One region of the Carnobacterium sp. genome, then DNA from elsewhere that is predicted to be linked to it. Evidence: riboswitches for the same ligand, from Rfam matches in the RefSeq annotation. Region 1 holds a riboswitch; the other holds the start of a gene.

Region 1 (4,972 bases):
GAGAAAACAGCCGTGAAAAAATTTGTTTAAATTTTAACCATTTAGACTGATTGTCTAACATTTCTTTAGTTAACAAATAACTTTTTTTCATATCTTCGTAGAAAAATTGTTCTTGTTGTTTTGCAATTTTATCATCGTAGATAAAAACATTTACCTCAAAATTTAATTTAAAACTTCGGATATCAAAGTTGGCTGTACCAATTGAACAAATATCTCCATCAACAACAACTGTTTTCGCATGTAAGAAACCATTATCGTAAATGTATACTTCTGCTCCCGCATCCACCATAGCCTCTGCATAATACATTGTTGCACGATAAATAAAGGGATGATCTGGTTTATTTGGTATCATAATTTTTACGTCAATCCCTGACATAACGGCAATTTGGATAGATTCTAACACAGAATCATCTGGAACAAAATACGGTGTTTGTATGAAAACTGACTCTTTAGCCATACTGATCATCTTAATATAGCCTTTTTTTATTTGTTCAAGATCTGAATCTGGACCGCTAGATACAACTTGGATATTTGTGTGTCCTTTTTTATCGATCAAAGGAAAATAATTTTCTTCATATTCTAATTTATGGTTTGAAACAGCTGCATTCCAGTCCATCAAAAAACGACTTTGTAAAGCTAACACTGCATTCCCTTGAATTTTCAAGTGGGTGTCTCTCCAATAGCCAAATTTCTTATATTCGCCTAAATACTCGTCTCCTACATTAAAACCACCGGTGTACCCAATTTTACCATCGATTACTACAATTTTCCGGTGATTCCGGTAGTTGAATCGTAAATTAACAATTGGCAGCTTAGATCCGAAAAAAGGTTCAGCTTTTCCACCTAATTTTTTTAAGGTCTTAAAAAATTTTGGTCTTAATGATCTAGATCCTAACGCATCATAGATGACTAGAACTTCTACTCCTGCAGCTGCACGTTCTTCCAATGCTGTAAGGACGCGTTTCCCAATTTTATCATTATGAATAATGTAATAGATCATATGGATATGATGTTCTGCTTTAGAAATATCTTCAATCAATGAATCAAATTTTTTTGCCCCATCGGTAAATAATTCAACCTTATTTCCTTTTGTTAAAATGGATTCATCACTTTCTAAAAACAAACTAGCCATTTCCTTGGCATTTTCAGACGCTTGTCTTTCAGATAATAATTCTTCATCATCAGCCAGCATTTCTTTCTGAGCTTGCACAAGCTCTGGCATCCCTATATTTTCTTGCGAATTAATATCAAATATTTTTTCGCGGGTCAATTTTTTCCCGATAAATAAATAAAAAATAAAACCTATACCTGGTAAAAGAATGAGCACAAGCAACCAAGCCCAAGTAGCTGCAATATCTCGTTTTTCGCGAAATACCGTGATAATAGAAAGTAAAACATTTAGAAAGTAGAGCCCTAAAATTATGTATAGTATAATGTTCATTCAGTTATTCCTCTCCACCTTGTTATTGTCTAATCTTACTACTTCCGTTTTCTTTTAGCTACTAGAAACTAGCTGTATAAAAAAAATAACTGTCAAAGAAAAAAAGAGACTGGAGTAATTATCCAATCTCTCAATCTATAGACTTATTTAAGTAAATCCAATCTTATTTTTTTGGTAAAAACAAGGTTGGCGTCGTTTTGGCCATGATGCATAAAACTACACTAGTAGCTATTCCCGTTGCTAAGGCACTTCCACCATTCGCAATAAATGAGTACCAAATGGGATTCATACCTTCTGGAGCATAGCTTCCCCAGAAATAATAACCTGCAATAAAGTGCCAAAAGAAACGGGCAATCGTTCCAATAATCGTTCCAATTAGAATAAATTGATACTGCTTGAATTGGTTATTTTCTTTAAAAGCAAGTTGTAAAGGTTTCCTAACTACACCTGCAAAACCAACAAATGCAAAAGCAACAAAATACTCTATAAACCCTTGTAATGGATGCAAAATGCTAGCATTTCCTATTAAAAAATGTAGTATCCCCCAAAGAAAACCTGCTGCAGTTCCTGCCACGAAACCACGTCTAAATGCAAACAAGGTCAACGGTATCATACCTAAAGAAATGGTAAATCCTGTTCCAATATTTGTTGGAATCAGGGACAATACAATAGCTAAAGCCGCAAATATTGTACCTTCTATCCAAACTCGTAATCGATCATTTCTCAAAAAAACTCCTCCTATTGTGCTGAACAGTGCCACACATCAAAGGAGGAGCTCGAATTATCATTATAAATAACATTTCGTCCCCGTCACAATCCCTACGCTCGTACTAACGAACAGGTTCCAAGGGTTAGAATCTATTGATTCAATCTCAGCTTTTTACAGCACCCCTTTGTGATGGTTGTTCATTTAATTTTTCTTACTCCATAAACATAACATTATTCTAAATAAATTTCAATTATAATAATAGGAACATTATCATTTATATTCATTTACATAAGTTTGAATTACTACCTTTGAACTAGACATCGGAAACTTAGTGCGTAGCTTAAACAGGTAAGTTAGAAGCTGCGTTACCAAGGCCACATAATGCTGGTTTTTCAGTCCATTCTCATCCTGACTATAAAACTTTTTGACCATGGTCTATTGTTTCAGGTGCTTGAAAAACAAATGGAAATCAAACTTTTTAGTGTAGGCATTCGCTTGAGTAATTTGCTCTTGCAAGTCCATAGGCAAATAGTTAAAAGAAACGGTTCAATCCATTTACAAAATGAATTTTTTTGTTTTATTCTTATCCATAAGACCATTCCTTTACAGTGGTCTTATGGATAAATCATCTTCCAACCATTGTAAAGGAGTAAAGGATTTTTTATTTTTACGAAAATTTGGATTGATCTATTTTAATGCAACACTAGTGCCTTTGAGTATATAAATTTATAGCCATCCAACTCTTTCACTTTGTTTTTAGTATCTTTAAATCCAGATTTTATATACATCATTTGTCCACTAATATTATCGTGATTGATTAATAGTATAATTTCATTAATTGAAGGGAAATGTTCATTAACAAATTTAGGCAGTTTTTCCATTGAAGCTTTACCATATCCTTGTTTTAAATACCGCTTATCAACTGAATGAGCTTTTAATAAAATAGCATGAGGATTTGAACCATAATTTAGAATAGCGTCTCCAGTTTGAAGGATAAAAAAGCTCACCATTTTATCCCCGTCTAACACTAAAATCGGATGTTTTTCACTTTCGTGTAAACTTTCTGTCATACCGTCCATAGGTTTCACTGTATATGGAGTTTCTTCTATTGTATAATCTTCTATCATAGGGATATCGCCTACCGTTGCTTCTCTTAATATCAGACCTTCCATCTCACCCATAACAAACCTCCTATACTTTTCATTTCAATCCGATTGAAATGAAAAGCCTCTGCTTATTTCTCCCCGTCCCATTCAGCGTAAAATTCTTCTAAATAAGCTTCCATATAAGAATGCCTTTTTTCAGCCATTTCCTTTCCAATACTCGTATTCATTTCGTTTTTTAATTTTAATAATTTTTCATAAAAATGCATAATTGCTGTATCTTCTCCCGAACGATATTCTTCTATTGTAATGTGATCTCGTGGTTTTTTTTCTGGATCATGAATTAACCGATTTTTTGAACCCGAGTAGGCCATAGTGCGTGCAATTCCAATTGCCCCTAATGCATCCAAACGATCTGCATCTTGAACAATTTTCCCCTCTATAGAAGATAATACCACTTTATTCGTTCCGCCCTTATAAGACATATGAAGAATAATTTCCATTATTTGTTCGATTTCTTGTTTGCTTAATGAAAATCTAGAAAGCCATACTCTGACCTTTTTCTCTCCTTCAGCTTCTGTTTTATTTAACTTGCCGTCTGCTACGTCATGTAAGAGAGCTGCCATTTCACAAATAAAGAGATTAATACTTCCTTTTTCCTTTTGCGCTATACTTTTAGTTAAATTTCGCACACGGTGAATGTGCCACCAATCATGACCACTAGCATCATCTTTTAAAAGTTGGTAGACATATTCTTCTGTCTCATTTATTATCTTTTTTTGCAATTCCGTTAACATCCATCGTTCACCTCTTTTTGGCCATTAAACTACTTAAAATAAGTTTATCAACCCCACTCAAAAATCACAAGTTATATGTCCAATGTAATTTTATTTTTTATCGATCATTTTCTAGAAAAGGACCAATAATCGACCTAAAAAAAAGTTTTTTCATTTTTTTTATTCATGCTCTAAGGTCCGTTATGAAGGCAAAACAAAGGTACTAAAGCTTATTTTTGAAAATGCTTTGGTTTTTCATTTGTTTTCATTCATGTTACACTGATTATTGTGTTCCATTTAGAACTATTTTTTTTATGAATAGTTGTCGTTGTTTTTCGTAAAAGGGGTTTTAGATAAAACTACTATAGAAAGTGGTTGGCTAGTCAATTTATGTTTGGATTCTCTCTTAATATCAATTTTGATTTACTAGTTTGAGATTCATACCTAAAAAGGGAAAGGAGATGTTATTTTGTCAAAAATAACTGTTGAAAATGTATCGAAAGTTTTTGGTAAAAAAACAACACAAGCCTTAGAAATGTTGAAAGAACAAAAATCTAAGCAAGAAATTTTAAAAGAAACGGGGGCTACTGTCGGAGTTAATAATGTTAGTTTCACTGTTGAAGAAGGTGAAATTTTCGTTATTATGGGATTATCTGGTAGTGGAAAATCAACTCTTGTTCGAATGTTTAATCGTTTAATCGATCCTACAAAAGGAAATATCTATATAGATGATGAAAATCTCTCTAAGATGGATAAAAAGGCTTTACGTCAAGTCAGAAGAGAAAAATTGAGTATGGTTTTCCAAAATTTTGGTCTCTTCCCTCATCGAACAATTTTAGAAAATACAGAATATGGTTTAGAAATTCAAGGTGTTGACAAAGCTGAAAGACAGCAAAAAGCGCAAAAAGCTCTAGATAATGCAGGTTTAGGTGAATACAAAGAT
Region 2 (4,972 bases), on a different contig from region 1:
GCACTAAAGTCGCTTCCTATTTCCTTTCTAGTTCAAGGAGAAAAGTAACAGTTACTCCTCCTCGAATAACAAAAGTAGGAAAAACAGCTTTAAAGATGTACCAGAGTAGAAAAAATAGAACAAAAAAACGTTTTTCATTTAACTAAACCAAATCAATTTAGAAAAGGGGAACTTTGTTATGGCTAATAGTTTTACTAGAACTTTATTTGTAGGAGCTGCTGCTGCAGTTACTGCCTTATTACTCGCTCCTAAATCAGGAAAAGAATTACGACAAGATATTAAAACGCAAGCAAACGATTTAAAAGATCAAGCAATGGATCAAGTAAATAGTTTTGCTGATGAAGTAAAACAAAGTTACAAAGAAGTTGAAGAGGAAATCAGTTATACTGATCCTGAATTAGCTGCTACCATTGAAGATATTGAAACAGACTTAAATTTACACTCTGAACCACTTGATAATTCAGATTTTACAGGTGCTGTGGAAGTTCCACCAACAGCTGTAGTTGAAGACTTATCTAATGCTCCTGACTTATCTGTTGAAGAAAGACGTGGACAATTATAGACCTAAAACGAACTTAAGATAAAAACAACACTCCCGCTAATGAGCAAATCATTAGCGGGAGTGTTGTTTATTTATGACTATTCAAATAATAAAGAAACGGTATATGGATCCTTTAAAACAATTAATTTATTCTTTTCGTTAGAAGGAGGTTTTTAACCGTTTGCCTAATATCTTTACTGCGACAGATAACTGAAATAACCGATACCCCGTCTGCTCCTGAAGAAAGAACGTCACTAGCATTTTCTTCTGTGATTCCTCCTATACCAACAATAGGAAAGTTATTAAACTGTTTTCGCATAACACTTAAAAAATGCAATCCAGCAGGAGGCTTCGCGTCTTTTTTAGAGCATGTTTTGTATATTGGACCAATTCCCACATAATCTGCTCCATTAAGTATTGCTTGTTCCATTTCTTTAGAATTGTGTACAGAAACGCCTACTATTTTTCCTTTCGCTTGTTTACGAAATCTAGAAAGAGCTAAATCTTCTTGTCCAATATGGATACCATCAGCATCTAGTTTAAGCGCTAGTTCAACATCATCGTTGACGATAAAAGGCACTTGATATGCTTGACACATTTTTTGGCAAGCACGAGCAAACTCTTCATAGATGATACCTGTTAATGCCCCTTCACCTTTTTCACGTAATTGGAAACATGTAATACCTGCTTTTAATGCTTCTTCAAGTGTTTTCAAAGGGTCTTTTGTGCAGTTCCTTGTTCCCATTATAAAATAGACGCTCAATATATTACAATCCACTTACTACTACCTCACAGATTCCTTGCTGACCATTATAAGCAAAATGATTTGTTGGTCCATGTCCATTTCCAATATGAAGAGGAGTGGAAATAGCTAGATGGATGAATTTTTTTGCTTCAATTATAGATTCCTTTATCGATAGTCCTTTTGCAATATTTGCTGTAAGAGCTGCAGAAAACGTACAACCTGTCCCATGTGTATCTTTTGTTTGTATACGAGGGGTGCTTATCGAAAAAGAATGCTGACGAGTGTATACTCTATCCGTTGCCTGTTCTCCATCTAAATGACCTCCTTTTATAATCACGCATTCAACCCCCATTTGAAGGATTTGCTGTGCAGCTTCTTCAATATCTTTAACCTCTTTAATTCGTCTACCTGTTAACAGTTCTGCCTCAGGAATATTTGGTGTGCAGATTGTTGTATAAGGAAAAAGTTTTTCTATTAATGTTGTTACTGCTGCATCCTGTAAAAGATTTGCTCCGCCCTTTGCGACCATCACAGGATCAACAATCAACGGAATATTTTGTTGTTGTATGATTTTAGCTACAACTTCAATAATTTCAGTTGAGAATAACATGCCGGTTTTAATTGCTTTTATAGAAAAATCATCCAGCACAGTTTGTACTTGTTGTTGTACAAATCTTGGTGATACTTCAAAAATGCCGTGGACTCCTAGTGTATTTTGGTCAGTTAATGCTGTAATAGCTGTTGTCCCAAATACACCAAGTTCTTGAAATGTTTTTACATCTGCTTGAATTCCAGCACCACCACCTGAATCTGATCCGGCAATTGTTAATGCAATCATTTCTCCATCTCCGCTAACTCTTGCAAGGCATTCATAAATTGTAAAGCAAACGTTCCTACCTCATTTGTACTATGCTCAGCAGCTTGTTTGTAGTCTTTTAGCGTTGTTGCTAAATCTTGCAGTTGATTTGTATCTCCAATAGCAAGAGACGCTGCACAGATAGCACTTAATAAACACCCAGTACCTGTAATGTGTGTCGCTATTTCCTTGCCTCCTGAAATATGAATTCCCTCATGCCCATCTGTTATAAAATCTGATTCACCTGTTACAATAACAAAGCACTTATACTGCAAAGACATTCGCTTTGCTACTAGAGCAATATCTATTTCACCTGTGCCGCTATCTACACCTTTTGATTGCCAAACCTCACCTGCAATTGCTGCTAATTCTCCTACATTGCATCGAATTAAATCAAACTGAATATTTTTTAAAAATAGTTGAACCAATTGTCTCCGATAACTTGTAGAACCAACGCCTACAGGATCCAACACTATAGGAATGGATAATTCATTGGCTTTTTTCCCAGCTAACATCATAGATTCTGCTGTACGATCATTCACAGTGCCAATATTAATAAGCAATGCTTGGGCAATCGACACTATTTCAGAGACCTCGTTCATTTCATCAGCCATAATAGGTGAAGCACCGACTGCAAGCAACCCATTCGCTGTAAAATTAGCAACCACATAATTTGTCATGCAATGCACTAAAGGAGCTTTTTTTTTAATTTGTACTAACATGTTTCATTCCTCTTTCCTCTACTTTTTTTGTCTGCCATTTCTTTCACTATTCATCAAAAAAAACTAATTTTCAGTCCTCCTTTATTTTGGACGCAAGCAAAAAAAAGCCTCTACAACAGTTGTAGAGGCTAAAAAAGTGTATAAGAAAAACACTAATCGCTCCCTACGTCAGTATTAACTAACAGGTTCAAAGGGTCAGGTTTTAACCTTCTCAACACAAGTGTGTCCCCCCGCAATTAAAAGTTTTACAAAAGAAAAACTCCCCATAAAAATGGAGAGCTCAGTACGTATAATCTAATACATATGTACATAGTGCTCCCTACGTCAGTGTTAACTAACAGGTTCAAAGGGTCAGGTTTTAACCTTCTCAACACACATGTGTCCCCCTGCAAAACATTTAATTACTTATAAGCTTACTATAGACAAACTATTTAATCAATTCTCTTAAGTAAATAGACATTAAGAGTACAAAAAATTAACTAATGAATAGACTTTTTCAGTCTATTCATTAGTTAGCAACAACTTGATCTTTTTCTTTTAGTTTAATTATTCTTCTTTATTAACCCATACAGATATGGATCCAGCTTCTACAAGAAAATGACCATTTCCTTCCTCATCAATAATTACTGTCTCCGCACAATTGCCTAAATAATCTTCATAAACAAATCCCTTTTTTTCTTTTCCTACAAGCATATCTTTATATCCTTCTTCACTATTTGAAATGACTACGGCACAGCCCTTTGGATACTCTTCATTTCCTGATCGAGTCCAACCAATACAATTTCTGTGATCAAAATAATCTGTTTGATTTCCATAAGCATAATTCTTTTTAAGGTACAATAATTTATCGATTATTTCACGTTGAGGTTCAATTGGGTTATCCCCTTTAATACCATAATAATCACCGTAAAAGAGCACTGGATAGCCTTCTTGTCTTAGTAAGATAACTCCATAAGCTGCAGGCTTAAACCAAGGTTCAACAAATGATTCAAGAGATTGGCTTGGCTGTGAATCATGATTGTCTACAAATGTTACAGCTTGTGTAGGATTGTTTTTGATTAATGTTTGGTCAAGTAAATGTGTCAAATCAAATTCATTACCTATTTTTGAAGCTTGTTCCAATTGATGATGTAAACCCACATCAAATAAATCCAACTTGTAATCTTGACTATCTAAGTAATTATTTAAACTAGAGTAATTTTGATCCCAATATTCTCCAACAATAAAGAATTGTTTGCCAAAATTAGATTCAATACTTTCACGTAATTCATAAATGAAATTTTCGTTGATGTGTTTGACTGCATCTAACCTAAATCCATCTACTCCCGTTTCTTCAATAAACCAGTTAGCCCATTTTTTTGTTTCTTCAATAACTTCTGGATGACTGTAATCAATATCAGCGTACATTAGGTAATCGTAATTGCCATATTCATCATCTACTGTTTTATCATCTGCCCAGCCTTTATTTTGTCCTTCAATGCGATAAATAGCTTTTTTCTCGTTTTCTTGATTGTAATCCGTTCCTGAAAAATGGTACCAATGCCATTGGAAATCAGAGTATTTTCCTTTTCTACCTGGAAAAGTAAACTCTGTCCATCCTTCAATTTCATAGGGTTCACTGATTGTTTGATTGCGATCATCCGGATCCACTTCAATCGCTTTAAATCGCTCAACTCCATCTGCACCTGCTTTATGATTTAAAACAACATCTGCATAAACTTGGATCTCGTATTTATGCAGCTCCTCAATTGCTGCTATTAGTTCCTCTTTTGTACCATATTTAGTACGCACAGTTCCTTTTTGATCAAATTCTCCTAAATCGTATAAGTCATAAATGCCATATCCATTATCTTTTTCCCCAGTACCTTTAAAACAGGGTGGAATCCATACACTTGTTACCCCGATTTCACTTAAATGTTTTGCATCTTCTTTTAACCGTTTCCAATGCTTTCCATCATTTTCTACATACCATTCGAAATACTGCATCATCAGTCCATTTTTATGCATGATCTTCATCCTTTCGAGAACTAATCCATTATCTAGCCAATTATTTAATTTATTGCTTGCTTAAAAATTACACTTTAGTGATTTTATCAATTTTATCATTT

The links. A riboswitch is a leader RNA that binds a small molecule or an ion and turns the genes downstream of it on or off. The one in region 1 is predicted to bind thiamine pyrophosphate.
Region 2: it holds a riboswitch for thiamine pyrophosphate, as region 1 does, so the genes downstream of both, thiM (hydroxyethylthiazole kinase) here and thiT (energy-coupled thiamine transporter ThiT) in region 1, are expected to answer to the same signal.

What each region holds. Positions count from the first base shown of each region.
Region 1 covers NZ_JBEMBC010000029.1:5,887-10,858, forward strand. Annotated here, with positions in the region: gene cls (cardiolipin synthase) at 1-1,441, opposite strand, end outside; gene thiT (energy-coupled thiamine transporter ThiT) at 1,605-2,168, opposite strand; TPP riboswitch at 2,241-2,344, opposite strand; gene ABS911_RS07520 (GNAT family N-acetyltransferase) at 2,843-3,331, opposite strand; gene ABS911_RS07525 (HD domain-containing protein) at 3,385-4,050, opposite strand; gene ABS911_RS07530 (quaternary amine ABC transporter ATP-binding protein) at 4,499-4,972, shown strand, end outside.
Region 2 covers NZ_JBEMBC010000016.1:8,419-13,390, reverse strand. Annotated here, with positions in the region: gene ABS911_RS04995 (DUF948 domain-containing protein) at 1-146, shown strand, start outside; gene ABS911_RS04990 (YtxH domain-containing protein) at 179-562, shown strand; gene thiE (thiamine phosphate synthase) at 684-1,304, opposite strand; gene thiD (bifunctional hydroxymethylpyrimidine kinase/phosphomethylpyrimidine kinase) at 1,309-2,124, opposite strand; gene thiM (hydroxyethylthiazole kinase) at 2,121-2,864, opposite strand; TPP riboswitch at 3,008-3,106, opposite strand; TPP riboswitch at 3,164-3,262, opposite strand; gene ABS911_RS04970 (alpha-amylase) at 3,411-4,871, opposite strand.